Regions from separate parts of the Ruegeria sp. AL7 genome, predicted to be linked through region 2. Evidence: riboswitches for the same ligand, from Rfam matches in the RefSeq annotation. Region 2 holds a riboswitch; each other region holds the start of a gene.

Evidence for each region. Region 2 has a riboswitch for cobalamin ahead of ACR3E2_RS07445 (DUF1636 family protein). Riboswitches for the same ligand answer to the same signal wherever they lie in the genome.
Region 1: another riboswitch for cobalamin. It lies ahead of ACR3E2_RS00625 (ABC transporter substrate-binding protein); the one in region 2 lies ahead of ACR3E2_RS07445 (DUF1636 family protein).
Region 3: another riboswitch for cobalamin. It lies ahead of ACR3E2_RS18030 (DUF4198 domain-containing protein); the one in region 2 lies ahead of ACR3E2_RS07445 (DUF1636 family protein).
Region 4: another riboswitch for cobalamin. It lies ahead of ACR3E2_RS10955 (hypothetical protein); the one in region 2 lies ahead of ACR3E2_RS07445 (DUF1636 family protein).

Annotation. Positions count from the first base shown of each region.
Region 1 is NZ_JBQFJF010000001.1:115,263-123,094, forward strand. Features, by position in the region: gene ACR3E2_RS00600 (dihydrodipicolinate synthase family protein) at 1-590, opposite strand, end outside; gene ACR3E2_RS00605 (GntR family transcriptional regulator) at 598-1,308, opposite strand; gene ACR3E2_RS00610 (GlxA family transcriptional regulator) at 1,475-2,425, shown strand; partial or broken gene ACR3E2_RS00615 (ABC transporter ATP-binding protein) at 3,316-3,825, opposite strand; gene ACR3E2_RS00620 (FecCD family ABC transporter permease) at 3,822-4,817, opposite strand; gene ACR3E2_RS00625 (ABC transporter substrate-binding protein) at 4,868-5,872, opposite strand; cobalamin riboswitch at 6,026-6,218, opposite strand; tRNA gene ACR3E2_RS00630 (tRNA-Gln) at 6,380-6,454, opposite strand; gene ACR3E2_RS00635 (NADPH:quinone reductase) at 6,545-7,534, opposite strand; gene ACR3E2_RS00640 (SH3 domain-containing protein) at 7,646-7,832, opposite strand, start outside.
Region 2 is NZ_JBQFJF010000001.1:1,493,883-1,501,714, reverse strand. Features, by position in the region: gene cobN (cobaltochelatase subunit CobN) at 1-2,952, opposite strand, end outside; gene cobW (cobalamin biosynthesis protein CobW) at 2,956-4,011, opposite strand; gene ACR3E2_RS07445 (DUF1636 family protein) at 4,016-4,390, opposite strand; cobalamin riboswitch at 4,485-4,689, opposite strand; gene ACR3E2_RS07440 (NAD(P)-dependent oxidoreductase) at 4,792-5,787, shown strand; tRNA gene ACR3E2_RS07435 (tRNA-Cys) at 5,966-6,039, opposite strand; gene ACR3E2_RS07430 (protein-L-isoaspartate O-methyltransferase family protein) at 6,264-6,917, shown strand; gene ACR3E2_RS07425 (TolC family outer membrane protein) at 7,012-7,832, shown strand, end outside.
Region 3 is NZ_JBQFJF010000002.1:173,989-181,820, reverse strand. Features, by position in the region: gene ACR3E2_RS18035 (ROK family transcriptional regulator) at 90-1,280, shown strand; cobalamin riboswitch at 1,402-1,600, shown strand; gene ACR3E2_RS18030 (DUF4198 domain-containing protein) at 1,733-2,518, shown strand; gene cbiM (cobalt transporter CbiM) at 2,525-3,136, shown strand; gene ACR3E2_RS18020 (cobalt ABC transporter permease) at 3,133-3,696, shown strand; gene cbiQ (cobalt ECF transporter T component CbiQ) at 3,696-4,475, shown strand; gene ACR3E2_RS18010 (energy-coupling factor ABC transporter ATP-binding protein) at 4,472-5,122, shown strand; gene ACR3E2_RS18005 (hypothetical protein) at 5,139-5,354, opposite strand; gene ACR3E2_RS18000 (hypothetical protein) at 5,431-6,429, opposite strand; gene ACR3E2_RS17995 (hypothetical protein) at 6,422-7,832, opposite strand, start outside.
Region 4 is NZ_JBQFJF010000001.1:2,167,873-2,175,704, forward strand. Features, by position in the region: gene ACR3E2_RS10935 (bifunctional 2',3'-cyclic-nucleotide 2'-phosphodiesterase/3'-nucleotidase) at 1-1,731, shown strand, start outside; RNA gene ffs (signal recognition particle sRNA small type) at 1,772-1,870, shown strand; gene rsgA (ribosome small subunit-dependent GTPase A) at 2,029-3,057, shown strand; gene ACR3E2_RS10950 (alpha/beta hydrolase family protein) at 3,093-3,950, opposite strand; cobalamin riboswitch at 4,083-4,301, shown strand; gene ACR3E2_RS10955 (hypothetical protein) at 4,392-4,799, shown strand; gene ACR3E2_RS10960 (protein-tyrosine phosphatase family protein) at 4,791-5,303, opposite strand; gene ACR3E2_RS10965 (DNA polymerase III subunit gamma/tau) at 5,476-7,239, shown strand; gene ACR3E2_RS10970 (YbaB/EbfC family nucleoid-associated protein) at 7,429-7,782, shown strand.

The sequences.
Region 1 (7,832 bases), 1.4 Mb from region 2:
TCCAGTGCCTGGTCGTCCATGCCACAGCCCAGCTGGATATGCGGATAATCCCGCGCCAACAGATGCACCCGGTTGATATCGCCCGAGCTTTCCTTAATGCCGCAGAAATTTCGGCTGCGACCCACGCGGTCAAGGAACTCTTCCCCCATCATTGTGCCGGTACGGTGCGGATAGTTGTACAGCATCACCGGCAGGTCGGCGGCCTTGTCGATGGCCAGCGCGTTCAGCGCGTTTTCGCGATCCGTCGGTACCGAATAGGGCGGGCTTGCCAACAGGATGGCGTCCGCGCCGATGTCGCGCGCGCCCGCGGCCAACGCAATTGAGTCCGAAGTCAGCATCGCGCCCGTGCCAACCACCAAGGGCAACCGCCCTTTCAGGCGCTGATGCGTGAATTTGGCCAGTTCCAGCCGCTCCGGCACGGTCTGGGCATAATTCTCACCTGTGGATCCGCCGGAAATCAGGCCGTGCACACTATTTTCGATCAGGTATTCGATCACGTCGGACAGGGCGTCCCAGTTCACGCTGCCATCGTCGTGATAGGGGGTGACCACAGGGGTATATATCCCTTCAAACTTGAAAATCGGGTTCATTCCGTCCTCATGCGGGTTTCGAAAATGGTGGGATACCCATCGGCACATCCAGCGCGTCAGGCATCACGAACATCCCGATCTGATCCCGGGACAGGTTCCAGTGATCCTCGGCCAGTTTCGCCGCCGCGGCTTCATCGCGTGCCTCGATGGCTGCGATGATCGCGTCATGCTGTTGGCTGGCCAGCGACAGGTTTTCGGACATTTCAACTGTCTGTGGCCGGTAGAATGTCATGCCAATCCGTGCATGATCGATCAGCAGCCGGTTGAATGACGGCAGCAGGTAGACATTGCCGGACATCTCTCCGGTCACGTCATGAAAACGGTTGTTGGCAAGTGCGCGATCTTCCGCCGACACAGAACGAAGGGCAGCTTTGAATGCTTGCTGAGCCGCTTTCAGTTCTTCGATTTGCGCGTTAGTCGCGTTCACTGCCGCCAGACGCAGGATGGCCCCGTAAACCATCGGCGCGGCAAGGAAGAAATCGCGCAGTGTGGTGTAGGACATTTCCGAAACACGGGCACTGCGGTTTTTTCGCAGATCCAGATAGCCTTCGCCAGCCAGTTGACGAAACACTTCGCGCAGAGGCGTGCGCGACAGGCCGAATTCATCGGACAGATGCGCCTCATCCAGATCGTCACCTGGACGAAGGTGCAGCGTCAGGATGGACATCTTCAGGTGTTCTCTGAGCGCATTTTTGCGCGACTTGGCTTCGTCTTTCATCCTTTGGCCTCACTATGTCCTCTGGCTGCCGTGTCCGAATCGCGGTGGTCGTATTTTTGTATTTCTAAAAAATACAACTTGTATACAAAAAAATCTCGTGCAGCATGGGTGTCTGCAAAATAGACTCACGCTTGGGCGTCGGCCCAGTTTGGAAATGGTCCTGCTCATGCTTCAGACGCAGCACTTCGCCTTCATCCTTGTCGAGGAGTTTTCGCACCTCGCCTTTTCCTGTGCGGTCGAACCGCTGAGGATCGCCAACCTAGTGAGTGGCGATGAGCTGTATCGCTGGTCTTTTGTATCCGAACAGGGCGAGCAGGCCGTGTCTTCCAATGGATCCGTCACTCTTGTGCATTCCGGACTTGAGGAACTACCCAAGTGCGATCAACTCTTTGTTTTGTCGGGCATTCACATGCGTGACCACGTGACTCGTTCCCTTCTGGCTGCACTGCGGCGCGAACGCGCGCGCGGAACGCGGATCGGGGCATTGTGTTCCGGGGCGTGGTTGCTGGCCGAGGCCGGGTTCCTCAATGGTATGCAGGCGGCGATCCATTGGGAGTACCACGACGCATTCATGGAGGCGTTTCCGGATGTCAATCTGGTGCGCAGCGTCTTTGTCGCCGACGAAAAACACATTACCGCATCAGGTGGAACCGCGACTGCAGACCTGATGCTGCATCTGATCGAACGCGACCATGGCGAAGAACTGGCCACTGATGTTGCGGATCAGATGGTCTATAACACTGTGCGTAATGCGACCGCCAAGCAGCGCGTCTCGCTGCAATCGCGCAATGGAATGCGCAATGCCCATCTGGCAAAAGCGATAGATATTATGCAGGACAGTCTCGAAACTCCTGTCTCACCATCCTTCATTGCCGGTGTTTTGGGTATTTCCACCCGTCAACTGGAACGGTTGTTCGGCAAATACCTTAATACTTCCCCCAAAAGATACTTTATGGAGATGCGGCTGGAACGGGCCCGGAAACTGCTATTGCAAACCGAGGCGTCGGTTACCGAAGTCGCCGTGGCCTGCGGCTTCGAAAATCCGGGTCATTTCTCTAGGGTGTACAGATCCAGTTTCGGCATCACGCCGCACGCGCAACGCAACAAGATCAACTGAAAAAGATGGGTTGCTGGTTCGCGCTTACCGGCGGGGGTGCCGCGATCTGTTGGCCTCGAACTGGCCTGACCTGGCACCCCCTGATCCTGCCGGGATACCCCCTCGTTAAAAACTGGACTAGTCAACAGACCGGCAGGATTACCCACCAATAAATCTCGATATTGGCATAAGTATATCAAGAACTTGTCATCGACAGGTTTGTTGTGCCCTGTTTCGTTAATCTACCGTTAATTTAAGGCTCAGATTGAGGCTTTGATTGTGGGTAATCTGCAATATCGACATGCGGTCGCCGCAATCTGTTCAACCTGATGGCGTGTCGTGATTTGTGTCAGGCCTCAGAGGTTTCTAAAAGGAATCTGTTTCACGGTTCAAAACAAGTAGTGAACATATCACTGAGGTTTGGTCGACCCACGCTCGGACAACGCGCCTGCCGATCATCTTTGAAGGCAAAAAACGAACGAATCCAATCCAGGTCAGAATCAAGACAGCATTCGACGGGCAACTTGACGGGTTGTGAGGAAACCCAGGTCAAGATTGCGCGCCGTTGGAATATGGCTTTGAGGCCGTAGATTGTACGTATCTGGCATGCTGCGCTGACGACACTGATATCCAGTACGACCAGAAGCGATCGGAAGCCGTCAGTCCAGATGATAGGACAGAAACCGTTCTGTCCCGCCGGTACTATACCCCCACTGTGCTTTGACACCGAAAACTTCTGAAACGGTTTCCAAAGACAGGGCATGTTCGGGCGGGCCAAGAGAGACCAGCCGCCCTTTTGACAAAACAGCCACCCGGTCACAGGCCATCGCCTGATTCAGATCGTGCAGCGCCATCACTGTCGTCACTTTTAGAATTCGAACACAGTTCAGGATCGACAGTTGGTGATGAATGTCCAGATGGTTGGTCGGTTCGTCCAAAAGCAAGAGTCCCGGTTGCTGAGCCAAAGCGCGTGCGATGTGCAGTCGCTGGCGCTCTCCTCCCGACAATGTCGCCCATTCTCTGTGTGCCATATCGGCCATTTCCACGGTTTGCAGGGCTTTGTCGACTTGCCAGGTGTCCTCGGCGCGCCACGGCCGTAAGGCCGACAGCCAGGGCGTGCGGCCCAGTTCGACCACGGATCGTGCAGTCACGCGTTCGGCCGTATCAGCCTGTTGTTCAACGATGGCAATCCGTTGGGCAATTTGTCTGCGCGACAAATGCGAAACGGGATGACCCGCTATGACGACTTTTCCTGAAACCGGACGTACCAACCCCGCCAGCAGGCGCATCAGCGTTGATTTCCCTGAACCGTTAGGTCCGACCAAAGCAAGTGTTTCGCCGGGCTCCACGACAAAGGATACGTCTGACAGCAAAGTCTTGCCGCGAACGGAATATGTCAGGTTTTTCGCCTCGATCTTCATCGGGCGCTCCTCTGGCCGCGCACCAGAATTACGGCAAAGGCAGGCGCACCGATCAGGGCGGTGACCACCCCAATCGGCAGAACCTGACCCGGGATGATGATGCGCGACACGATATCTGCGCCGATCAGGAAGACCGCTCCGATCAAGGCGGCGGTTGGGATAAGCCTGCGATGCCCCGGTCCCACAAGGAACCGGGCAGCATGAGGGATGACCAGCCCGACAAAGCCAATGGATCCGACGATAGAAACCATGACAGCTGTTGTAAGTGCGGTCGCAAAGATCAGGGTTGCCTGCACCCGACGTACCGATATGCCCAGCGAGGCCGCTGAATCAGAGCCGAAAATAAAGGCGTCCAGTGCTCTGGCGTGAAAGCGGCAAATGAGCCAACCGACAAGGGCCACCGGAATGGCCAGATACACATCCGGCCAGCGCACGCCGCTGAGGTTTCCCATCAGCCAGAACATGATCCCGCGCGCCTGATCGGCATTGGCGGATTTGGCGATGATGAAGGCCGTCAGCGCATTGAACAACTGAGACCCGGCAATTCCCGCCAGGACGATCTGTGCCGTCGCAGCCCGTCCGCCCCCTGCGCCAGCGGCTCGGGCCAGCAACGCGACAAAACCAAAAGCCAAAAGCGCGCCATTGAACGCGCCAAAAGACAGCGACAAGGCCCCCCCACCCAAACCAGCGATGGTTACAGCCACGGCACCCGTCGAGGCCCCGGCAGAAATGCCCAAAATGTAAGGGTCGGCCAACGGGTTGCGCAGCAAAGCCTGCAACACGACCCCTGCGACAGCCAGACCGGCACCGCAGGACGCAGCGACCAGAGCGCGAGGAATCCGGTAGCTCCAGATAATACCCTGATCAATTGGGTCTACAGGAAAGTCCGCTCCGGCCAGCTTGTTGGCCAGAACGGAGAGAACCAAATCGGGCGACAGAGAGGTTTCCCCGATCATCGCGCCCGCAAGAACCGCCGCAGTCAACAATGGCACGGTAAGGCACGCAGCCTTGAAACCCTGCCGTAAAATTGCGGCGACCTCGTTCACAGGTTGTTTCCGATGGTATCCAGCTTCTCGGCCAGATCCTCCAGCGCCGGGATTGCGCGGATGGTGGCGTCCATGGCCTGCGCATCCATAATGACGATCCGGTCATTTTTGACCGCATCCATCTGGCTGGTCACCGGATCAGTGCGCAGGAACTCCAGCTTTTTCAGGTAGTCGTCCGCAGCAAAGCGACGGCGGTCCATCTTGGCGATAACAATCACCGTCGGATTGGCTTTGGCAATGGTTTCCCAGCCCACTGTTGGCCATTCTTCATCCGTCTCGACGACGTTGCGGATACCCAATTTACTCATCATGTATCCCGGTGCGCCTTTCTGTCCGGCCACAAACGGGTCGCTTTCCATTTCGGGAGAGGAAAACCAGAATACGGCTGACACATCGTCCAGCTTCACGGTTTGCGCCTTGGCGACGGCTGCGGCTTCGCGGGCCTTGTACTCGGCAACCAGGTCCGTGCCGCGTTCGGATACATCAAAGGCTGCCGCCAGTTCTTCGATACCCTGATACAGCGTATCGGTCGAGAACGCTTGCAGGCGGGTGCCATCGCCGCCGACCGTATTGTCTTTGCCGATGCAATCTGCAGGCATTACGTACGTTGGAATGCCCAGTTCGTGAAATTGCTCACGCGTGGCGACGATGCCCTCGGGTCCGACATGCCATTCATATTGCGCTGCGACCAGTCCCGGCCGCTTGGCAACAACGCTTTCAAAGCTGGGATCATTGTCCGCCAGACGCTCTACCTTGGCATTCACCTCGGCATATTCAGGCAGCACCTCGTTGAACCAGACCGAAGTTCCAAGAACCTGCTCGCCCAGACCCAGCGCATAAAGCACCTCGGTCGCGGCCTGGCCGACCGTGACTGACGACGTCACTGGCGCGTCAAACGTGACCGAGTGACCGCAGTTTTCGATAGAAAGGGGAAAGTTTCCTTCGGCGGCAGCGCTGGTAGCCAGCAAGGAAAGGCCAAACAGGCCAGTGCGTAGAAACATGACAATCGATCTCCATGTGTCAATGACCAGAGAACGGGTGAATGGGCATTTACCGAAGCAACAGGCGCTTTACTGCCTGCCGTGAGCGCAGGGTAGAAAATAGACCGCCCGGCGCGTTTCTTCGGCAACCTCCCCGGACAACCCCGCCCGGCGTGTTTCGGTTTCATACCGGCAGGTCTCCTGACTGACGGGTCTTTGTCTGTCCTGTCTTCCCAGACCAAAATGGCCCAGTGACGGAAATGGACAGCGCTCGCCGCCTACAGTTGCGGGGGCAGTTCCGGTTGGCACCAAAAGGCACCTCGGATTCCCTCTTAGCCACATCGGGACCGGTAAAACGCGGGTACCTTAACACTTACCCTGCGGCAAGAAAAAACTCCGGGGTCTTTCCTATTTTCTCGCAAGAGCATGCACCTGCGCGTCTCAACATGGCGCTGATATCAGAAAAGCCGCTGAGAACGCGCCAAAATCCGGACCCAGATTCATAGTGTGTGATATTAGGGAAAATCATGGCTGGGGTGGTAGGATTCGAACCTACGATACACGGTACCAAAAACCGCTGCCTTACCACTTGGCTACACCCCAACGGTGAGCGGCTATCTACGATTGTTGATGGCAGGGTTCAAGAGCGTTTTGCAAAAAAAGCGAGCGCCGTAAAATTTTTTTGAAGGCCCCTCATTTGGTGTCGATCAACACCGCTCCGGTACGGTTGCCTTCCTGTACCATCGCATGGGCGGCAGCGCATTCTTCCAGTGTAAAGACCTTATGTACGGGGCAGATCAATGCGCCATCAGCCAGTGCCTTGTGTAGAGTCTCTATTGCGGCGGCGCGCAAATCTGCGGGCAGCAGGTAGATCAGGACTGCCTCGAGTGTCACGGCCTTGAACATCATGGGCCCAAAGGGAAAGACAGGTGTCATATTCCGGGCAGATCCATATGCGTTGATACGGCCGTTCTCGGCGATGACGGCAATGTTGGTGTCAAGGTTCTGTCCAAATTCGACATCGACGATTCGACCAATTGTACGTCCATCATTTGCGTCGAGGATCTGATCCGAAAGGTGTTCACCGGAGTAGTCGAGAACGACATCTGCACCGGCTGCCTTGACCCGGTCAAAGCTGCGGGTGCTGGCCGTTGCGATCACATTGGCTCCGGCCCATTTGGCAAGCTGGACAGCCAGATACCCGACAGTACCCGCCCCACCATGGATCAAAATGGTTTGCCCGCGCGGCGTGCCGCCCGAAAACACCGCATGGCATGCGGTTAGGCCCGGAATTCCAAGAATTGCCCCGGTTTCAAGTGACACCGTCTCGGGCAGTTCTACAGCCTGAGATTCAGGCAGGGTGATGTGGCTGGCAGCTGTACCGAACGCGCGTTGCCATTGCCCGTTCCAAATCCACACGCGCTGACCAATCCGCGTCGCGGGTACGCCATCGCCAACCGCTGTGATGACTCCAGCCCCGTCGCTGTGCGGAACGATCAGCGGAAACGGAGGTTCTGTGACACCCGGTCGGGCCCCCGCGCGGGCCTTGATGTCCGAGGGGTTTACGCCGGAAAAGGACAGCTCGACCGTGACTTCACCCGGTCCAGGCGAACTCGGGGAAATATTCTGTATACGCAAGACATCGACAGCGTCTCCGAAGGCTGAATAGGTGACTGCGCGCATAGGGTCCTCCGTTTAGGTCGAGTTAAGCGGCGATTGGGCCGGTAACTCAAACAGCTTGTCGCGCTTTTTCGGGGCGATGCGCAACCGCGGATACCGGAAATTGTCTTTCGCCTATTCCCGAATTTCGGAAGAATCGACGCCCCAAAGGTTCGATTTCAGTGTCCAGCCACGGTATCCGCCGGCGGTGATCCTGCACCAGTCCAGCGAACAGGCTCCAAGGCGCGCCACCACTCCGGTCTCGAAATGGGCATTCACGGGCGAGGTCGGGTCGGGGCGGGCATAAACAGGCAGCATCTCG
Region 2 (7,832 bases):
GGCGCGCGGATTATCTGGGTTGGTGTTGTCCAGATGGTAAAGCTGAGCGGTGCCCCCAGCGACCTTTTTGGCGGCGGCAAAACCGGCTTCATGCGTGGCATAGTCGTTGGCCAGCAGCAGGTCAGTTTCCGTCAGATCCTGGAGGTGAACAAAACTGTCGGCATTGGCGACACGATCCGTGATTCCCGCTTTGTCCTGCGCGATGTGTTCACCTTCCAGCGCGTACGAACTGGCCTCAAGCCATGCCTCCCCGGCTTGGGCGCGCGCCTCGTCCGTATAGGTCTCGGACAGATGGGTCATGTTCAGGCCGTAACTGCCGGGTGCCGGGCCAAACACCCGCGTAGCCGGGGCGTGACCGGCATAGGGGTTCCAGTCGGTCGCTTCATCACGCTCTGACAAAGCCCGAACCGCCTGACCATAAAGGGCTGACAATGTGGGGAACACATCGCGAAACAAGCCCGAAACCCGCAGGGTGACGTCCAGACGCGGGCGGCTCAGGTCGGTGATGGGTAAAACTTCGATACCCGAAACCCGCTCGGATCCCTTGTCCCAAACCGGCTTTACACCCAGCAGGTGCAGGGCCATGGCGAATTCTTCGCCCGCAGTGCGCATGGTGGCCGATCCCCACAGATCGACAATCAGCCCTTTCGGGTAATCACCTTCCTCCTGCAAGTGCCGCCGTACCAGTTCCTCGGCCAGTTTCACGCCTTGCGTGTAAGCTGCGCGGGTGGGCACAGATCGCGGATCGGTGGTGTAAAGGTTTCGCCCGGTCGGCAGCACGTCAAAGCGGCCCCGATAGGGCGAGCCGGACGGGCCAGCCTCGATCCGCTTGCCAGCCAACGCATTGATCAGTGCCTTGCGTTCGGCATGGGCGGATGGGGCTGGGTCGAAACTGCCGATCACATCCGGAACACGCCCATAGACGTGCAGCCCGTCGCCAAACTGGCTTTCTTTGATATCGCAGACAAAGCGGTCGATGCGCGTGATTGCTTCCGCGGTGCTGGTGGCCTGGTTCAGGCCCAGATCGTGCTCCAGCCCAATGGCTTGCGCCTCATCCCGGATATCTTCCTGCAACCGGTCACGGCGTCTGGGGTCAAGGCCGTCCGCGTTTGAGAACTCGTCCAGCAGGGCTTCCAGTCGCACCATCCGGTCAGGCGTTCCGCTTTCTTTCATGGGGGGCGGGATGTGGCCCAGGGTCACCGCGCCGATCCGGCGCTTGGCCTGCGCGGCCTCACCTGGGTCGTTGACGATGAACGGGTAGATCACCGGCAGGTCACGGATCAGCGCCTCGGGCCAGCAGTCTGCTGATAGGGCGACCGATTTGCCGGGCAGCCATTCCAGTGTGCCATGCGCACCGATATGGATCAGCGCGTCCGCGCCAAGACCTTTGCGCAGCCACAAATAGAAGGCGACATAGCTATGGCGCGGGGTACGCGAAAGGTCGTGATAGTCGTCATCACGCAGTTCGGGTGTTCCGCGCTCTGGTTGCAGTGCGACCAGCGCCTTGCCGCGTCGCAAAGCCGTGAAGTGAAACGCACCCTGAGTGAAAGTTGGGTCTTGCTCAGGATTGCCCCATACGGTGTGCAGATCGGTGCGCAGGGTTTGGGGCAATTCAGCGAGTGCGCTCAGATAATCCTCAAGCGGCCACGATATCCGGGCGTCCAAGAGTGCGTCGGCAACCGGATCGCCAGCCGCGATGTCGTAGCCTTCACCGCAAAGATCAGACAGCATCGCCTCAGCCGAGGCCAGCGCGTCGAGACCAACCGCATGGGCCATTTGCCAGTCTTTGCCGGGATATGTGGACAGTACCAACGCGGGGATCTGGTCTGCCTTGGGTTTGTCATTCAGGGCAAGCCAGCCCGATACCCGATCGATGATCGCCTCGATCCGGTCCGACTCGGCCCGATGCGCAAAACGCGAGTATTCCAAATGCGGATCGCGCTTGCCCGGTTCTTTGAAAGAGACAACGCCTGCCGATATTCGCCCGTCCACTTCGGGCAATACCACATGCATGGCGAGGTCGGCGGGTGACAGGCCGCGTTCGGCCTCCGCCCAGGCCTTGCGTCGCGAGGTGGCGAGAGCGACCTGAAACACCGGCACATCCGCTGCGTCCAGAGGCGACGTGCCGGACGCGCCCTTGCCCGAGAATGAAGTGGCGTTGATGATCGCCGACGGTCGCAAGGCGACGACCTGTTCCCTGAGCCAGTCGGCAGCGGCTGGGGTCTTGAGCGACGGGGCAAACAGACCCACCGCCTGAAGCCCGCGGGCGCGCAGGCTGCGGATCAGGGCCGCGACCGGGGCGGTGTCTGCGGATGTCAGATACGCGCGATAAAAGGTGACAAGGATGCGTTTCGTATCGCTCTGGAATGCGGAACCCACCGGGACGACACCCTGATCTGGACACCACGCACCGCATTCGGGCAGGGTTTTCGCGCCCATCACTGGCCCGGCATAAAGCCCTGCTGCCAAGGCCATCTGGGCCAATGCGGCCTGCGCGGCGACTTCGCCGCCGGTGTCACACAGATGTGCCAGCCGCCTCAGGGTCGAGAGGGGCAGGGTCGAATACTCATCCAACCGAGTGTCTTCACGCCCATCCGCCGGTAAAACGGCTAACGCGATGCCTTTGGCTTGCGCCAGTGCCAGAACCTGTTGCAGCCCGTAAGACCAATAGGGCACGCCACCTATCAGACGGATCAGGATGCCCTTTGCGCCCTCAAGTGTCTGTTCGACATAGGTATCGACGGACAGAGGGTGCTTCAGCGCCGCAAGATTGGCCAGCCGCATCGTGGGCATCCGCCCCTCAGGCCCGCCGCCGCGATGCCAGCCCGCCGCGAAAGCGCCCAGGTCACTGTCGGAAAAGGACAGCACAACCAGATCACCCGGGCTTTGGCCCAGATCGGTTGGGGTCTCGGTTTCCTCGAGCCCGTGGCTTTCGCGAAAGACGACGTGCATGACTTACTCGGCAACCTCGGTCACACCCACGAGGATATCACGGATTTCGGCTTCTTTGATGTCGTCATGCTCGGCAATGACGACCAGGCGCGAGCGGCGCTCTTCACCGGGCTCCCACGGGCGGTCGTATTGGTGACGAACTCGCGCGCCGACAGCCTGAACCAGCAGGCGCATCGGTTTGCCAGCGACGGCGGCATAGCCTTTGACGCGCAGGATATTCAGCTCAGTCGCAAGACGTTCGATTCTGGCTACCAGTTCCGCAGGGTCGGTCTGTTCCGGCAACTCGACGATGATGCTCTCGAAATCGTCATGCTCATGATCGTGATGGCCATCGTGATGTGACGGGCGCGCGTCCATGTCATCTTCGACGGCAGCCTCAAGGCCAAGCACGACACGTACGTCGACGACACCCTCGGCGACCTCGACAACGGGAAGCGGCCGCGGTGCCTCGGCGGCGATGATCTGTTTGGCTTTCGCGACACCTTCGGGACCTGCTAGATCGGGCTTGGTCAGCAGGATGATATCCGCGCACGAGATTTGATCTTCGAACACCTCGGACAAGGGTGTTTCGTGATCGATCGAGTCATCAGCCAGCCGTTGGGCATCCACCGCTTCAACGTTCGGAGCAAAGCGACCGGCGGCCACAGCCTCGGCATCGGCCAGCGCAATCACGCCATCAACGGTGATTTTCGAACGGATATCAGGCCAATCAAATGCTTTCAGCAGCGGTTTGGGTAGTGCAAGGCCGGATGTTTCGATCAGGATGTGATCCGGGCGCGGTTCCAGCGCCATCAGCGCCTCGATGGTCGGGATGAAGTCATCGGCCACGGTGCAGCAAATGCAGCCGTTTGCCAGTTCCATGATGTTTTCCGCAGGGCAATCCGGTATCGCGCAGGATTTCAGAATGTCGCCATCAACACCCACATCGCCAAACTCGTTAACAACAATCGCAAGACGCTTTCCCTGCGGGTTCTGCATCAGATGGCGCACCAGCGTGGTTTTGCCCGAGCCCAGAAAGCCGGTGATCACGGTGACGGGAAGTTTTTCTAGGTTCGACATGATCTCAGCCTCCAATCGGGGGAATGCGCGAGGCGCAGTTTTTGCGGAAATGTTCAGGACGGTCGCGCCACTTCACCAGACCATCGTCTGTGGCCAGATACTTGGTCACACCATCGATGATGACATCGACGTGATCGACTTCGTTCAGGTTCTCGTAAACAAAGGTCCAGCGATCCGGCCCGCCCCGAAGAACGATGGAACAGCCCTGATCGCAGTTCGAAAGGCATTCGACAGGTTTCAGAATGATGCCATCTGGCAGGGCAGCCTGTTCCAAGGCCTTGTGCAACAATGTGCCGGGACGCTCAGCATCATCCTCGAAGGGCAGACCCCGGCGGCAAGTCGTGCAGACCAGTAATTCTACCGGTGCGGTCTCGGTCATGTCTCTCATCCCCCCAAATCCTCTTCGCGGGGGACGGGGTTTCATGCGGGCACCACGTCTGCACATGGACCCGACACCGGAACACCCCGCCCGGTTTCAACTTCGGGTGTTGGCAGGTCTCCCGGCTTGCGGATGCCAGAGCGGTTGCTCTGTCGGATGTCCCGCCTTCCCGGCACAGGCCAGTGGCATTGGGCATCCTCTCCGGTCACGGTCGCGGGGGCGGCTGCGTTTGGCGGATGAACCGTTGACGCATTCCCTTTTCATCGGCTGTTGCCGACACCAACGTCCGGGACATGCGGCACCGCCGACCCGCTTGTCAAGCGGTTCGCGCGCAACAAATAAGCCAAGGTGAAAAAAGCGACCTGTAGGCGTCGTTCGGCGGCATGAAGTGCGTGTTCGGTATGTGGTCGCATGACGGGAAAACGACGAACTTGGAGATGCGTCATATGAAAGTGGGATTTATCGGTCTGGGTAACGTTGGCGGCAAGCTTTCGGGATCCCTTTTGCGCAATGGCATTGACCTGACTGTGCATGACCTGAACGCAGATCTGGTGGCCGAATTTGTCGCCAAAGGCGCAAAGGCGGCAGAAGGGCCCGCCCAGCTGATGCGCGATTGCGATGCGGTGATCACCTGTCTGCCGTCTCCGGCAGCATCGGACGCAGTCATGAAGGAGATGTTGCCCGAAGTGGGCCCCGGCAAGATCTGGATGGAGATGTCGACCACAGACGAAGCCGAAGTCAAACGCCTCGGTGCCGAAGTCATTTCACGCGGCGGTGCAGCTGTGGATTGCCCGGTTTCTGGCGGGTGCCACCGTGCCGCGACGGGCAATATCTCGATCTTTGCGGGCTGTGACCGGGAAACGTTTGAACGAATTCTGCCGTTCCTGACGACAATGGGCCGCCGGGTTTTGCACACCGGCGAGCTGGGCTCGGCCTCGGTGCTGAAAGTGATGACCAACTATCTTGCCACTGCCAACCTGATTACCTGCGCCGAAGCACTGGTTACAGCAAAGGCTGCGGGGATGGATCTGAACACGACCTATGAGGCGATCAAAATCTCGTCCGGCACATCCTTCGTGCACGAAACCGAAAGTCAGGTCATCCTGAACGGGTCGCGCGATATTTCCTTCACCATGGATCTGGTGAAGAAGGATATCGGTTTGTTTCAGGAGGTCGCCGACCGCGCCGGGGTGCCGCTGGAAATAAACCCGGTGATGATCAACATCTTTAACGATGGTATCGCACGATATGGCGAACGCGAGCTTTCACCAAATATTATCAAACGGCTGGAAGAGGCAACCGGCCTGGATATCACCGCCCCGGGCTTTCCAGCCGAAATGACGGATGATGAACCGGAAGAGCCGGGATACGAGGTTGTGCCACAAGGGCGCGCCTGAGGGTAGGGCAAACACCAGACTACATCGCGCCCCGTGAACGAGCAGGGGTAGGCAGGTGTTCCGAAAAAACACGCCATATCTGGCCCGCAGTTCGACAGAATCGCGGGCCATGAACGTCTGAAAATACCAAGCGTCACACGCGCATACTGCGGGGCCAAGTCAGCGATTTGGATGTAGTTGGAGGCGAGTACCGGAATCGAACCGGTGTACACGGATTTGCAATCCGCTGCGTCACCACTCCGCCAACTCGCCTTTTCAAGTAAAATCAAATACTTGCTGTGGTGTGACTGGGTTTTTAACAGCTTTCCTCTGGGGCGTCCAGTGGATTGCGCGCGAAATTGCCGGCAAGATCGAAATTTGCCGAAGTCCACGCCCAAGGAGTTGATCAAGATTCAGGTTGCGGCAACAGGGGCGTTGCTGGAAGGTTCAGGATATGGCACAAGCCGGACATCTTTGGGAATGAGACGAGATATCCAATGACTGACTTCGCAGCCCGGCGCCGCACAATGGTTGATACACAGATCCGCCCCTCTGACGTCACCAAGTTCCCGATCATTGAGGCGATGCTGAGTGTTCCGCGGGAAAGCTTCGTGCCCGATTCTCAACGCGAGGCGGCCTATGTGGACGGCCTGATTGATCTGGGGGACGGGCGCAGCATGTTGGAGCCGCGGACCCTGGCTAAAATGCTGGACGCGCTGAACATATCCAAGGATGAGATGGTCCTCGATATCGCTCCGGCAATGGGGTATTCCACGGCTGTCACCGCGCGGATGGCTGAGTTGGTTGTGGGTGTTGAATGCGACGAAACCCTTGCAGCCGAGGCGCAAAACCTCTTGGCCGAAGCTGACGTGCACAACGCCATCATCCACGTTGGCGCGCTGGAACAGGGTGTGGCGGAACACGGCCCCTATGATGCGATCATGGTGCAGGGCGGTGTCGAGCAGGTGCCCGATGCCCTGTTGGATCAGCTCAAGGACCACGGTCGGATCGTGTGTCTGTTTGTCAAGGGCAACCTGGGTACCGTGCGGATCGGTCGAAAAACCGGTGGTCGCGTCAGTTGGCGTGATGTGTTCAATGCCAATGCGCCGGTTCTGGAAGGTTTTTCGGCAGAGTGTGCATTTTCGCTATAGTCCGCCGATAGATTTTTCTATCGCCTTGATTAGTTGAAAAGAAGGCCGCAAACTGCCTGTAGGGCAGTGTAATTTCGTTTGAGAGGATTTTGGTATGCGTGGTTCGGCGACAGGTAAGCTGGTCAGGGCGTTTGCTGTGACCGCAGGACTTGCCATGAGCGTGATGCCAGGGCGTGCAGCGTGGGCAGACAACATAACGGATGCGTTCATCGGTGCGTATAACACCAGTGGTTTGCTTGAGCAGAACCGGGCGTTGCTGCGCGCGGCGGATGAAGATGTGGCCATTGCGCTTTCTGCGTTGCGGCCAATCATCAACTGGACCGTGCAGGTCAGCCAGGATTACACCCGTTCGCGGGTCAATAACGTCGTGACGACAAACGAGCCGTCGCGGTTCTTTTCGGGCCTGACGCTGAGCCAGCTTTTATATGATGGCGGCGCGTCGGTGCTGGGCAAGCAGTCGGCGCAGGAAACGGTACTATCGACCCGGCAAACCCTGATCGATATCGAACAACAGGTTCTTATCCGCGCAGCAAATGCCTATCTGGGCGTCCTGTTGCAGGAAGAGACCGTGGCGATCCGCCAGAACAACGTGGATGTGTCAGCAGAGGAACTTAGGGCGTCGAATGACCGCTTCGAAGTGGGCGAAGTAACCCGGACGGATGTCGCATTGTCCGAAGCACAGCTGGCAAGCTCTCAGGCGGATCTGGCAGTGGCACGCGGTGAATTGAGCATTGCGCAAGCCGAATACGTGAATGCAGTCGGAAAGGCACCGGGGCGAACGGCTGGTCAGCCGAGCCTGCCCAATCTGCCGCGTTCCGAAGCAGAAGCTGTGAATCTGGCGCAACGCAACCACCCGGCCATTCTATCGGCTCAGCATCAGGTCAGGGCGTTTGATCTGGTCGTGCAGCAACAGCG
Region 3 (7,832 bases), on a different contig from region 2:
TGAGTCAATAAATAAATCACTCTTATTTATTATTGACAGAAAGGAAGGGTTTCAACATTGTCGTCATGAAGGGGATGGCCGTGTCTGCAATGAACTCTTTGGACAATACCACTGGCGTACGCGAGCCAGATATGCGCGGCACCAACCAAAGTGGAATGCGGGCCCGAAATGAACGGCTTGTCCTGTCACTGGTCCGGCGCCATCAGGCCCTCGCAAAATCTGAAATCGCGCGGATGACCGGGCTGTCGGCGCAGACGGTCTCGGTCATCATGCGCCAGTTGGAAACCGATGGGCTGCTTCTGCGGGGCGAACCGATCCGGGGAAAAGTCGGACAGCCCTCGGTTCCCATGCGCCTGAACCCGGATGGCGCTTATTTCTTTGGGCTCAAAGTCGGGCGGCGCAGTACCGAATTGGTGCTGACGGATTTCCTTGGCAATGTCAGGCACCGTGAGCGGCGGACTTATGATTTTCCGACGCCCGAGGCGACATTGAGCTTTTCCAAAGAAAGCCTCGACAAAGTGATGGCGTCACTGTCGCCCGAGGCGCGCAGCCGGATCGCGGGTCTTGGGATTGCGATGCCGTTCTACCTTTGGGACTGGGCGCAGACATTGCAGGTTCCGCAGGAGAAAATGGATCCGTGGCGTGACGCGGACCTGAAAGGCGCGCTGGCCGCAAGCTATGACTTGCCGGTATTCCTGCAGAACGACGCAACGGCCGCCTGCGGTGCCGAGCTGGTCTTTGGCCCGGCGGAAGGCCCACGAGATTTCCTGTATTTTTATGTGGGCTTCTTCATCGGGGGCGGGGTGGTTCTGAACGGCTCGATCTTTTCGGGGCGGGGAAACGCCGGTGCGCTTGGCCCATTGCCCGTGCCGGACGACGCAGGCGGAGTGAAACCATTGATAGATGTCGCCAGTCTTTATGTGCTGGAGCGCGCAGTTGGTGGGAATGCCGAAACAGCCGGCTCAATCTGGGAAACGACACAGCATTGGGACCTACCGGAAACCCACCTTGAGAACTGGCTGAAACAAGCGGCGCACGGGATCGCACATGCCATCGTCTCGTCTTGCAGCCTGATCGACTTCGAATCTGTCAAGATTGATGGCTGGATGCCCACAGGCATCAAGGCGCGGCTGGTGGAATTGGTCGAGGTCAAGCTATCAGACATGAACCTGACCGGGCTTGAACGGCCCTTGGTGCAGGTGGGGACGGCAGGCCCGGATGCCCGCTCATTGGGGGCGGCCAGTTTGCCATTGTCGGAAAGATACCTGCTCGAAGGGTAGGTTCATTCCCGAAAAACCCTGACCTGCATCCAAAGCGGATCCGTCGGAAAAAGGGCATCGCCCGCTAAACTTTTTGACAGCCAGCGCAATTGATCGTTGACGGATGCCGAAGAAGTCTGGCAAGCCGCTCGGCATGTCCGGTTCCGGGGCGTGCTCTGGAATCAATAGGGAATGCGGTGCGGGCTTTGGCCCAATTCCGCAACTGCACCCGCAACTGTAAGCGGCGAGCAGGGCTGAAGTGCCACTGGTGTTAATCCGGGAAGGCCAGCCCAACGCTTTGACCCGCAAGTCAGGATACCTGCCGGACATGTGCCTTTGACAAGGGCACTCCTAATCGGCGACGGGATGTGCGTCGGAGCAGGATGCTTGAAAAAGCAGCTTAGCTTGGACATCCCCGCAGTCAAAACGCATCTCGTACCGGGGTTGGTACGATGGGACAAGGACGACTATTGATGACCAAGCTGCTTTCCGCAGCCGCTGTGGCGATAGCGCTTCCAGCGGTGGCAAATGCTCATTTCCTGCTGGAATACACCGCTGACACCATGATCGACGCACCGGGGAATGTTCCGGTCAAGCTGATCTTTTGGCATCCGTTCTCGAACGGGCACGTTATGGATCTGGACAAGCCGCAGGAATTCTACGTGATCCACAACGGTCAGAAAACCGACCTGCTGGATACCCTGGAACCCGTGCGTTTCACCGGTGGCGAAAACGAAGGCGCGGCATTCAAGGGTTATGTTCCCGTCAAACGGTCGGGCGACTATGTGCTGGTGACTGTTCCCCAGCCCTATTACGAGGAATCCGAGAATATCTATATCCAGCAGATTGCCAAGGCATTCCTGAACCGCAACGAACTGCCGACCGACTGGATGAACCCGGTGGGCTTGCCGGTTGAGATCATCCCGCTCAACAAACCAACCAACATCATCGCGGGTTCGACGTTTACAGGTCGGGTTATGGCCGAAGGCCAACCGGTTGCGGGTGCCGAGATCGAGATCGAGTACATGGCCGCAGAACCGGACATGGAAAGCGCGGCCGCTTCCGCCCCGTCGGTCTCGCCGATGCCGGGTGGTGCATTGGTCGCAATTTCGGATGATAACGGGTATTTCACGTTCGGCGTTCCAAAAGCCGGATATTGGGGATTTGCCGCACTCGGCGCCGGTCCCGTGACCGAACACAACGGCAAAGAACTCAGCCAGGACGCGGTGATCTGGATCCGCGCCTGGGATTTGGAGTAACCGTAGATGCACATCGTTGACGGAGCCTTGTCCAACCCTGTCGTGATCGGCGGTGCAGTCGCTGCTGCGGGTGGAATTGCCATGGGCCTCAGGTCGCTGGATCTTGATCGCATCCCCACTGCGGGAGTGCTGTCTGCCAGCTTTTTCGTGGCATCGCTGATTCATGTGCCGATTGGCCCTTCGTCAGTGCATCTGATCCTCAACGGAATGGCCGGGCTTTTGTTGGGCTGGGCCGCATTCCCGGCCCTGTTCGTCGGGCTTTTGCTGCAGGCCGTCTTCTTTGGCTTTGGCGGGTTGACGGTATTGGGGATCAACACCCTGAACATCGCGTTGCCCGCGGTTTTGGCCGGGCTGATCTTTGGCCGCCTGATCGCCCATGGCTCACCTCTGCAAGGTGCGATATGGGGCGGGGTCGGCGGTGCCTTTGCCATCGCCGCTACAACCGGCATGGTTGCGTTTTCACTGGCCTTGTCCGGGGATGCATTCCTGCCAGCGGCCAAGCTTGTTTTCTTTGCACATATTCCTGTCATGGCGATTGAGGCGATCCTGACCGGGTTCGCGGTTTTGCTGGCGCGCAAGGTCAAGCCCGAGCTGTTTGTCAAAGGAGCGGCCGCGTGAGGTACCTGGCGATCATTCTGGCGCTGTGCTGCGCACCCGCACCTGCCTTGGCGCATAAGGTCATAGCCGGAGTGTTTGAATCCGGTGACGCCATCGAAGGCGAAATCGGCTTTTCCAATGGTGACATGGCAAGCGGGGCCGAGGTCATCGTCAACGGCCCGGACGGAGCCGAGCTGGGCCGTATCGTAACAGATGCAGACGGGTTCTTTATCTACACGCCAAACGCGCCGGTGGCCCATACTTTCTTTGCAAACCTTGGTGCCGGGCATGTGGCCGAGGTCACCATGCCCGCTGCGGATGTCGCCCGGATCATGGGCGTTGAAGCGGAACCCGACACCGCGCCGACAAACGCACCTGCCCAGACAGCGGCGGTGCTCAGCGATGAACAACAACAGGTCATTGCCAGGGCCGTGCGGGATGAGCTGCGCCCGCTGCGTCGGGAAATAGCGGCTTACCGCGAACAAAATGACCTGCAAACTGTTCTGGGTGGGATCGGATATATCGTCGGTCTGTTTGGTCTGGGCTTTTACTTTGCGGCACGCCGCAAGCTGGCGGCCTGATGGCGCACGTTCTGGGGCAACAGGAAAGCACGCTGATCAAAGCGGGCGCGCAGCGGCGCGGCGCGATCAACCCGCTTGATCCAAGGATGCGGATCGTCATGGCGGTTGTCTTCGCGGTGGTGACTGTCGCGGTGTCCTCGCTGACAGCGCTGTGCGCGGCTTTGGCGGTGTCCCTTTCGCTTCTTGCCGCGTCGCGTCTGCCCTGGCGGAAAACGTTGAAACGCATGGCCATGATGGATGGGTTCATCCTTTTCATGCTGGTGCTGTTGCCATTCTCCATGCCCGGCGACCCGATGTTCACGCTCTGGGGGTTTCCCGCAAGCTGGCAGGGTTTCTGGAAAGCGGTCGAGATCGCCTTGACGGCCAACGCGGTCATCCTGTCCCTGATGGTGCTGGTCGGCACGATGGAGCCGGTCACGCTTGGCCACGCCCTGCACCGCCTGCGCTGCCCCGAAAAGCTGGTTCACCTTCTGATGTTCACCATCCGCTATATCGAGGTTCTGCGGGAAGAATACCTGCGCCTGCGCGCGGCCATGAAGGTACGCGGTTTTCGCCCGGCAACAAACTGGCACACCTATCGTAGTTTTGGCTATCTCGTGGGCATGATGCTGGTGCGCGCGATCGAAAGATCCGAACGCATACTTGATGCGATGAAATGCCGGGGGTTTTCAGGCCGTATGCTGCTGCTTCAGGACTTTGCCCTGACCCGAAGGGACATCGTTTTTGCCGCAGGTCTTGGTGCCCTTTGCGCGGGTCTGATCATACTGGATTTGGCATGACACTGATTGCGCTTGAAGATATCTGCTTTGCCTACCCTGGTCAGCCACCCGTTCTGGACGGTGCCAGCCTCAGCCTGTCCGCCGGTCAACGCCTGTCGCTGACGGGTCCGAACGGGGCGGGAAAATCGACCTTGCTGCGCATCACGCTTGGCTTGCAGCGCCCACGGTCCGGCACGGTCACGATCTTTGGTCAGCAAAGGGTGCAAGAGGCCGATTTTCACGACGTACGCCGCCGGGTGGGGCTTGTGTTTCAGGATGCGGATGATCAACTGTTCTGCCCGACCGTCGCCGAGGATATCGCCTTTGGCCCGCTCAACCTGGGCAGAACGCGCGACGAAGCGCTTGCTATCGTTGAAAACGTATTGAGTGATCTGGACCTGATGCATCTGAAGAACCGCATCACCCACAAATTGTCAGGGGGTGAAAAACGGCTGGTTACGCTGGCGACCGTTCTGGCGATGGAGCCCGAGGTTCTGCTGCTTGATGAACCCACCAACGCGCTGGACCCACGGAACGAGGCCCGGCTGCTGGAAATCCTCCGGGAATTGCCGCAAGCGATCCTTCTTGTCAGCCATTCCCCGGCCTTCCGTGCTGAACTGGCACCGGATGCGCTGGATTTGCGAGACGGAAAACTGGTTGCTGTCTGACAGGACCAATCCGGGTTCAGCCCTGCCGCTTCCGGCTCATAAGCCCATATCTGACCGCCCATGCCCGAAACGACAGGCGTCTGCGCCGGTCCTGTTTCACCGGGTGTTTTGATTGCGCGCCACCTTTTCGGTTGAACTCGAAAACGTCGATGATGCGCTCGGCGCAACCGCAGGCTTCGCCCATGCCAACTTTGGCAAAGTAGAATTTTTCGAAACGTTCCGGGTTTTGCATAGCGCCCCTCCTGTTCAAGCGTAACCCCAAAAACCAAGTGCCGCCAAATCACATTGTTGCGGTCGCAGAGGGGGTCCTATGGCGCGGCAAAGGTGCTTCCCGTCCAGACATTGTCCAGTTGATTGAAAACCGGCGAGGTGATGAGCATCTCGGCAGGGTACAGCAATTGCAGCTCATCCGCGAACCGCGTGACGCCGGGTACAAGCCCGGTGATGTTCTGCCACGCGGCCCAGCTGCCGGGATCGGACAGGCTGGTGGGATTGCCGGGATCAGCCGCCTGGTGCCAACCGGCCGCATTCAGGATCGGTGTAAGGGCAAAGCGCGCATCGTTGCTGTCAACCTCGGAACAGGCAGCAGCATCGCATTCCCAGCTTGTCCAGTCTGCCGCCGCGATGGTCCCGGCAATCGGGGCGGCGGCGTCGATGACCCGTGCCAGAACCTCGAACCCGCCACCCGCAGTCGGACGGCTGAGCGACAGGGGGTCGGTGGCCACGGCATGCAGCGCCGCAGTTGGTGCCAGGCTGAGGGTCCGACCGATCAAAGCCAGCTGTGCAATACCGTCGGTCACCGGGCCTGATCCGGCGGCCGGCAGGACCCTGACAGGTGTCAGGATCGGCACCGCACCGCCACGTATCGCGATTTCCTGCAACGCATTGTCTAAGGCCGGAACGAAATCACTGCGGATCGTGAAGCTCAGCGGGAAACTGGCTTGTTGCGGACCTACGGGCCTTGCCCCGTCGCGGGTGATGAAAGACATCGGCGGAATGGCACCCGGCTGCGGCAGCGAAATCTGCGGTCCCGCGATACCCAAAGCGGCCGCGATCATGCGTGCGCGCTGTTCGGACTCACCATACTCGCTCAGCAGATTGATATAGCCGCCGATCTCGGTGATGTTGCGCGGCGCAGGGATGCGCGAAGGGGCAATATCGCCCGCAATGGCCAGCCTATGGGCAATCACCTCACGGGCGCGCTGGATCGCCGGAGAATTGGTCGTTTCAAGGATGTTGATGATCGCCTCGGCAAGGCTTTCATCGATTCCCGGTTTGTCCGTCACATTTGTGCTCGTGTCACTCATTGTCGTCCTCCGCAGGGGCGTTCAGGCCATTGAGGAAATCCAGCACCGACTGGCTGCCGGCCTTGGTCGCGCTGCCGTCATCGGCATCCGCGTTCGCCTTGGTGAAGGCCCCGAAAAGCTTGGCCAAAAGCAGCGTGTTGGATGGGTTGGCCAAAGCAGCAGCCCCGCCGGGGAAATCCTTGAACAGGTTTTGAACGAAACCGGCCCGGTTGCCATCCGGTTGCCCACCGATCAGCGCGGAAACACCCGAAGCGTTCTTGGCAATATCCTCAAACCCCTTGATCTTGGCGGCATTGCTGGCGTCGAATGCCTTCTTGTCAGCGGCGGCCTTCTTGGCTTCTTCCTCCTTGCGGGCGGCAGCGATTTCCTGACCTTTACCCGCAAGTTCCGTGGCCTTTCCAACCAGTTCTTTCGTCAGATCCGTTGCCGTGTCGATGGCCTTGTCCCGACCGGCGGCAACCGATTGCGTTTCAAGCGCCAGTTGCGCCTGCAACTCCTTCAGACCCGTCAGATCGGTTCCCGCCCGCGCAAGATCGGGCGCAGCCTTGAGGATTTCGGCCAATTGCGACGTGGGCACAGCCTGGCCGGTGCCAATGTCGCCCCCTGCAATGGTCAGCGTGTTCGAAGGCTGGTTGTTCGGCAGGTCTGACGGCGCACGTGTACCAAAGATGGCGTCACTGTCAGCAGGCAGGACCGGCGCGTCGCCAACCGGTGGCGGTGTCGGGCTGTCCTGCCAGTTCCAGAAGCGGCGATGGTCGATCATCTCGCAGGAATTGCAGCGGCCCAGTACAGCCTCGCCCAACAGGCCCCTGGTCGGCAGCGAGATCGTGCGGCGCGGTGGTCGGAAGTCTTCGCGATGGAAGGCCAGAAGACTGTCCTGAATGTCACCGGTCCGCATCTCCATCCGGTCGGCCAGATCGGGCGGGATCGAGAAGGGCATGATCATGGCATTGCCATAGAACCCCAACACCTTGTTCTGGACGGTGCTGAGCAGCGATATCTCGCTTGAGGCATCGTCCAGCCCGCCTTCCGGTACCCCTATGGTGAAACGCTCCAGCAGAATTGCACGTTCTTCGTCCGTCATGCTGGCCCAGATCACGCGGGAATAGCGAACGGTGTTGGCCACAATATGCTGGTACATCTCTTCGATGCGGCGCAGATCCCGGCGTGACAGAACGTCCGGCACTTCCTGCACCGAATAGGGCAGGGTGGCAGCCAGCGCCTGGAACGTATTGTCATCAACAACGGTCTGGGCGTTTTCGTTCATACGCGCCTCAAACTCGCTGACCATGGGCGGTCCTACCAGATCGTCAAAGTCCGAGCCCGAGATCGTGGTGCGAAGGCTGCGGTTGATATTGCGGGTGGCCCGATCCAGATCGTCGGCATCTTCCAGATTGGCCAGA
Region 4 (7,832 bases), 670 kb from region 2:
ACGCGCACTGCCAGCCTGATCCGCGCTGCCCGACAAGAGGCCAAGGACGCGCTGGTGCTGATGTTTGACAACGGGGATTCGTTGCAGGGAACCCCAATGGGCGATTGGGCGGCAAAGAGTGGCACTGCCCATCCGATGATGAAGGCGTTCGAAGCCCTGGATTATGACGCGATCGGGCTGGGCAACCATGATTTCGGGTTCGGGCTGGTGTCATTGGGCAACATCCTGACGCAAGCCCCCTGTCCGGTCGTTTGCAGCAACCTGTATCGCACGCGCGGCCCACAGCTCTGGCAGCGATACACCGTTCTGGACCGCACTGTATCTTTGAACGGTGAAGACATTCCCGTTCGCATCGGCATCTTCTCGGTTCTTCCGCCGCAAACGGCCTGTTGGGAGGCGCATAATCTGGATGACGATATCGTCGTCGAGGATATCCTAGTTGCGGCAAAGTCCCTGACGCAGACATTGCGCGACGAGGGGTGTGATATCATCGTGGCGCTTGCTCATTCCGGCCTTGGGGGCAACGAACCGGTGGCAGGGATGGAAAACGCCGTGATACCCTTGGCCGCGATCAAAGGCATCGATGCCATTGTGGCCGGGCACACTCACCTGACACTTCCAGGAGAGGGCCATGCCAATACCCCGATGGTCGATCACCTGACGGGGCTGGTACATGGAACACCCGTTGTCATGCCGGGATCAGCGGGCTCTTACCTGGGGGTTATCGATTTGGCCGTGACCGCCGGGCCGGACGGCAAAGTGCAAATCCGGGATTGCTGCGTCGAACTGCGCCCGGTTATCAGCAACGGCACAGCCGTCGGGGAAGACAGTGAAATTGCGGGCTTGTGTGAGGTGGCACATCGTATGACCCGTCAATCCGTTGCCGCACCGGTGGCACATATCCCGGATACATTGCACAGCTATTTCAGTTGCTGTGCGCCGGATCGCGGGCTGACCCTTGTAGCTGCGGCGCAAGCCGCCGCACTGCGCCCGTTTTTGCAGGGACCAGACCTGGCGGATCTGCCGATTTTGTCGGTTGTTTCGCCTGCCAAATCCGGCGGACGCTCAGGCCCGCGCCATTATACCGAGGTACCCGCCGGAGAAATATGTTTGCGCCATGTCGCGGATCTGCATGTGTTTCCCAACGAGTTGCGTGCAATCCGGATCAGCGGCGCGCATTTGCTGGACTGGTTGGAGATGTCGGCCAGCGTATTCAACCAGTTAAAGCCCGGTTCCGAACCCGAGCTGATCAACCCTGAACGGGCCGGATACAATTTCGACATCGTGTTTGGACTGTCTTATCAGATCGATCCCACGCGGCCGCCTCGTTACGATGCGCAGGGGAAAATAATCCGCCCCGACCAAAAGCGGATCAGCGATCTGACATATGCAGGCCGTCCCGTACGACCGGAGCAGATGTTCGTTATGGCGCTGAACAATTACCGCGCCAGCGGAGGCGGGCATTTCCCGCATGCGACAACGTCTGAGCTGATCAGCCTGCCACCGCTGAGCATCAAGGACCTTGTGCAGGTTTACCTGGCGCAGCACCTTCCGCCCGACCCGATCGCCACGCAGCCCTACCCGTTCTCGCTGATGCCGCAACGGGGCGTGACAACAATTCTTCGCACAGGTCCGGGTGCCCTGAAATATCTGGATGAGTTGCACAGGTTCGATCCCGTGTCGCTGGGCTCGGATGGCAGGGGATTTGAACGCATTCGCCTGACGCTCTGATGGGTTGTCTTTTCCCGATGCCTTCCCTATATCTCGGACTCGAGAGGTTGGCGCGGGCGAGCGCCTCGCCAACCTGGTCAGGTCCGGAAGGAAGCAGCCACAACGAGCCCCGCTTGGGTCGATGTCCAACCTCTCACTTCGTGAACCACAGCCGCAGGAGGGCTTTATGATTGTAGTGAAAACCCTTCGGGCAGACTGGTTCTGATTCACCGGAATCACCGGACTGCCTGAACACACGACCTGCGGATGCGCGATTGCCATCCGTTGGCATTGCTGTTTCTGAAAACAGGCAGATAAATGTCTTATACGCTTTCGGACCTGGGATGGTCCTCTCACTTTGCCGCGCAACACGCGGCTTTTCCTTCCGACACGCCCTTTCGCGTTACCTCGGTTCATCGGGACCGTCTGATCGGGCTGAGCCCGAATGGTGAAATCCCTTTGCTGACACCGGATAGTCCGACCGGTTCATATGCCGTCGGGGATTGGATTCTTGCGGACGCCGAATACCGCGTACGTCGCCTTCTGGACCGGCGCAGCCTGCTGCAACGCAGGGCTGCCGGTACAGGTGCCACAACACAACTGATTGCCGCTAATGTCGATGTGTTGTTCATCGTCAGCTCGTGCAACGCCGATTTCAACCTGCCTCGGCTGGAACGTTATCTGGCGCTGGCGCATCAGGCCGGATGTTATCCGGTCGTCGTCCTGACGAAAGCTGACCAGTCGGATGACCCCGGCAGTTTCTCGGGACAAGTGCAATCTCTGGACCCTTTTCTGTCGGTGCTGGCGATCAATGCGCTGGACCCGGCAGATGTCGAAAAGGTTCTGGCATGGTGCCCCAAAGGCCAGACCGGCGCGCTGGTCGGGTCGTCGGGCGTAGGTAAAACGACGCTCAGCAACGCCATGACGGATCAAAACCTCGCCACGTCTGGAATTCGCGACGACGACGCACGGGGCAGACACACGACAACGGTGCGCGCGTTGCACGGGATGGGTAACGGTGGCTGGCTGATCGACACGCCGGGAATGCGCGCACTGCGTTTGCTGGACGCTCAGGACGGGATCGACAACGTGTTCTCGGACATCACGGAGCTTGGCCAAAGCTGTCGCTTTTCGGATTGTCAGCACGAGACCGAGCCCGGCTGTACCGTGCAGAACGCAATCGACGAAGGCGTTCTTGATCCGGCGCGGCTGGACCGTTGGCGCAAGCTGCGGCGTGAAGATCAGCGAAACTCGGAAACCGTTGCCCAATCGCGGGCGCGGGACAAGGCGTTCGGCAAGATGGTGCGCGGTGTCATGCAGGACAAGAAACTTCGCAAACGGCCATAACTGCAAGGTGTTAGGAAAACCTGCGTCGCGTCTGATCAGGCGATCAGGCGCGGCCAGACCGCTGCATTGCGACGGGCAAATGCTCCGATATGGCCTATTTCCGGCAGTCCGAATTCAGCAGGCTTCATAAGGTGGCGTCTGGACTCGGGGCCGTACAGGTCGGCAAGGCGCCAAACTGCCTCGGGCGGAGCCATCTGGTCATCTTCGAACGTGAACAGATCCACAGGTGTTCCAGAACTGCCCCAATGCGCATCAGGCAAATTCTGCCCGATCTCGGGAATGTAGCTAAGAGGAGCTGTACACCATTTGCGCCATTGCCAGTAGACCGAGGCGGGCAGGTCCGAACCAAACCCGATCGCTTTGCCGGGCAGATACCCAAGCGCCCGCACCATCAGCGGTGCATGGCCATACCAGAACAGCCCTGCCAACCCCCGATAGGGCCATGGGTGATCTTTCAAAGTCACCAGCCCCGAACACACACCGATCATTCGGTCGATCTGGTCGATATCCGGCTGCACCGGCCCCAGCATCGCACCGACGGAATGGCCGATGGTCCACTGCTGCGCCTTTGGAAACCGCCTGCGCATTTCGGCCCGTGCCGCTGGCATGTCGATCAACGCCCAATCCGCCATTGTTGCAGTTGCGTCTTTCAGGCGGCCGACCAAAGAAAGCCCGTAGTCCCGATAGTCATAGGTCAGGCAAGCTATCCCCCGCTCGGTAGCCAGCCATCGCGCAAAGTGTTGATAATAGTCACGCGGCACACCCGTGGCACTGTTAAGTACGACAACGGTTTCCGGCTCACCCACTGGCCGGTACAGCCGCGCCGACAAGGTCACGGACCCTGACGGAAAGCGGAAATCTTCGATCAACACCGTCTGTTCCGTATCCAACATGATCCCCGGCTTTCGCTGAAACAATGGTTTGCCTGCCTTCGATGCCGACGAAACTAAGCCGGAACGTAAACCGCATCCAGCATGACCAAACGTCCGGCCTAAAGATCGGCTTGACTCGGAACGCGATCAGGCGCTAGCGGTTGTGTGATGGTTTCCGGCCCCCACAAGAGGTCGGGATGAAAAGGGAACACGGTGCGGTTTGTCTGGTCACACAGATATCAACCAAGTCCGCGACTGCCCCCGCAACTGTAAGCGGTAAGCAATGCCGAAATACCACTGGCCCACGGGCTGGGAAGGTCGGCAGAGCAATGACCCGCAAGTCAGGAGACCTGCCATCGGAACTGAAACCGAAACTCGGGCGGGGTGTCCGGGCAGGTCCTGACAGCGAGATGCTGTCCCACCTGCCCCAATATCCAGCCCACCACGCGCGGAGGGCGCAGGATGATCTGGAAGACAAAGTCACACGAATACAGCGCAACTGTGTGCCAGCGGACGGGCAATACCTGCCCGGCTTTGGCGCGACTGGCCCGCTCGATTTCCGAAGCCATGGCGCAGGCGGTTTCGGCCACCAGCGAAGATTTCGAATTTGAAGGCAACAGCGCGCTGTCACATTGCGCGGAAGGGTGCATGGCAACGATCCGAGCGCGATCCGACAGCGTTCGCGTTTTCTGCGGGGCGCACCCTGATACGGCAATTCGGGACCTTGATGCCTATGCCGATTTGATCTTCGGACCTACATTCAGCACGCTGCCCTCGGGCATTGTCGCGAACCCGCCTTGCGCCATGATCGAGGTTTCAACGATCCGGCCCCGGAAAACCGGCTACGCACCCCAGCAGCTGTCAGCTTGATCCCACTTCCACCTGTGCCGGGGTGATCCGGGACGCCCAGGCCAGCTGCGCATCGGTTTCGACAGCGCAGGGGCGCACGGCCCGCAGGCGGTCCAGTGCGTCGCTGGCGCGTTCACCGCATTCAACCATCAGTCGCAGAACAATCATCCCGGATCTGCCGCACCCCCCACGGCAATGCACAAGAACCCGGCCACCGCCCGACAGCGCATGTCGGGCCGTGGCGCTGACCTCTGGCCAGGCCTTCTGAACCGCCTGCGTCGGTGCTCCAAAATCTTCGATCGGCAGGTGAACCCACCGGCTGGCACGGCTTTGGATGTCGCTGCCAAAGTGCTGCGCGCCATCCTGAAGCATTTCAACATCCGTCGTCATTGAAATCACAAGGCCCGGTTTCCAAGCCGCAATCATATCCAGATCGCCGACGTAATCCCCGCCACGCCCGGGCATTGAAGTAAGGGCAAGCGTTCCGCCTCCGACCTGCAGAGTAAAAATGACCAGCTGCGACATGAAGTGCGTCCTCCCCCAAGGTACTCTTTAAGAAATGAGTCATTAAATCCGCTGGACCAGTTTAGTTGGAAACCAGCCCGTTTCTGAAACAAAAAATCATCACGCCCCACAGTGGACGCGGACTGCCGCCGCCACTACGCTGTGCCGAAGCACCGAATCCGAGCGAGAAGACATGACAGACACGCCAAGCCCCGCCTATCAGGTTCTCGCCCGCAAATACCGCCCGGAAACCTTTGCCGACCTGGTGGGTCAAGATGCTATGGTGCGCACCCTAAAAAACGCCTTCGAGGCCGACCGGATTGCGCAGGCCTTTATCATGACCGGCATTCGCGGAACGGGAAAAACCACCACGGCGCGGATCATCGCCAAAGGCATGAACTGCATCGGACCGGATGGAACCGGAGGACCGACAACCGAGCCTTGCGGTCAGTGCGAGCATTGCGTCGCAATCATGGAAGGTCGCCATGTCGATGTGATGGAAATGGATGCGGCCAGCCGTACCGGCGTCAACGATATCCGCGAGATCATCGACAGTGTCCGCTATCGCGCCGCCAGTGCACGCTACAAGATCTACATCATCGACGAGGTTCACATGCTCTCGACCAGCGCATTCAACGCGCTGCTCAAGACGCTCGAGGAACCGCCCGCACATGTGAAATTCATCTTCGCGACCACCGAGATTCGCAAAGTGCCGGTCACGGTTCTGTCGCGGTGTCAGCGCTTTGACCTGCGCCGGATCGAGCCCGAAGACATGATCGGCCTGCTGCGCAAGATCGCCGGGGCCGAGAGCGCGCAGATCGCCGACGATGCGCTGGCGTTGATCACCCGCGCCGCAGAAGGATCGGCCCGCGACGCGACCTCATTGCTGGATCAGGCAATCTCGCACGGGGCCGGAGAGACGACGGCAGATCAGGTCCGTGCGATGCTGGGTCTGGCCGATCGTGGACGGGTTCTGGACCTGATGGACATGATCCTGCGCGGTGACGCGGCAGGGGCGCTCACTGAACTGAGCGGTCAATATGCGGAAGGCGCAGACCCTCTGGCCGTGCTGCGCGATCTGGCCGAAATCACGCATTGGGTGTCCGTCGTAAAGATCACACCTGACGCGGCCCAGGACCCGACGGTTTCCCCCGACGAACGCACACGGGGCCAGCACATGGCCGAGGCCTTGCCAATGCGGGTTCTGACCCGGATGTGGCAAATGCTGCTGAAGGCGCTGGAGGAAGTCTCTGCCGCGCCCAACGCGATGATGGCCGCCGAAATGGCTGTTATCCGACTGACGCATGTCGCCGATTTGCCCAGCCCCGAAGAGCTGATCAAACGGCTGCAAGACGCCCCACCTTCGCCACCCGGCGGGCCGGGCGGGGGCATGTCACCGTCCCGGCAGGCCCCGGTGGCAACGCAATCCAACGCGACCCCGCCGCCTGCCTATACATCGCCCCCGCGCGGCGCGGGTGGCGCACCGGTTGCTGCACTGGCGCAGGATGCACAGACGGCCCTGGCCCGCTATCCAACCTTCGGGCATGTGGTGGAACTGATCCGCACAAACCGCGATGTGAAACTGCTTGTCGAGGTGGAAAGCGGCGTGCGCCTTGTGTCGTACCAGCCTGGCCGGATCGAATTCACCCAGACACCTCAGGCACCGTCGGATCTGGCGTCGCGATTGGGCTCTGCCCTGCAACGCTGGACCGGCAATCGATGGGCCGTCTCCATTGTCTCGGACGGGGATGCCGCGACCATCGCGGAAGTGCGGGACCGGGCCGAGCTGGCCCTGAAAGCCGAGGCCGAAGAACACCCGCTGGTTCAGGCCGTGCTGACGCAATTCCCCAAGGCAAAGATCATTCGGATCGAAACACCGGAGCAGCGCGCCGCCAAGGTTGTGACCGAAGCCCTTCCCGAAGTCGAAGAGGAATGGGACCCGTTCGAAGAGGATTAGGCCTCAGCCCGTGGGTCCACGTTTCAAGAAACCGGCATACTCACGCCCCTCCACCATGCAACTGAGGGAGGGATTGCAGGCACATAAATGATCGGTCCGCGACGCTCTGATCTGGACAGGCGGGAGACCTCTTGTGCCACCTGCCTGCGGTCCGTATTTAGAACCAAACAGAAACACAGGAGACGACTGATGCTGAAAGGACTCGGCGGGCTTGGCGGACTGGGCGACATGGCAAAGATGATGAAATCCGCACAAGACCTGCAAACCAAGATGACCGAAATGCAGGAAGAGCTGAACAACATGATGGTTGTCGGCGAATCCGGTGCAGGGCTGGTCAAGGCAACGGCCACAGCCAAGGGTGAACTCAAGGGGCTGGACATCGACCCGTCGATCTTCAACGGCGATGACAAGGAAGTGGTCGAAGACCTGATCCTGGCTGCCATCAAGGATGCTCAGGCCAAAGCCGCCGAACGTTCACAGGAAGAGATGGGCAAGCTGACCGAAAGCATGGGCCTGCCCAAAGACATCAAGCTACCGTTCTGAGCTTCATCTTTTCCCAAATACTCCCGCCGGAGGCTCCCTCCGGCGCAAAG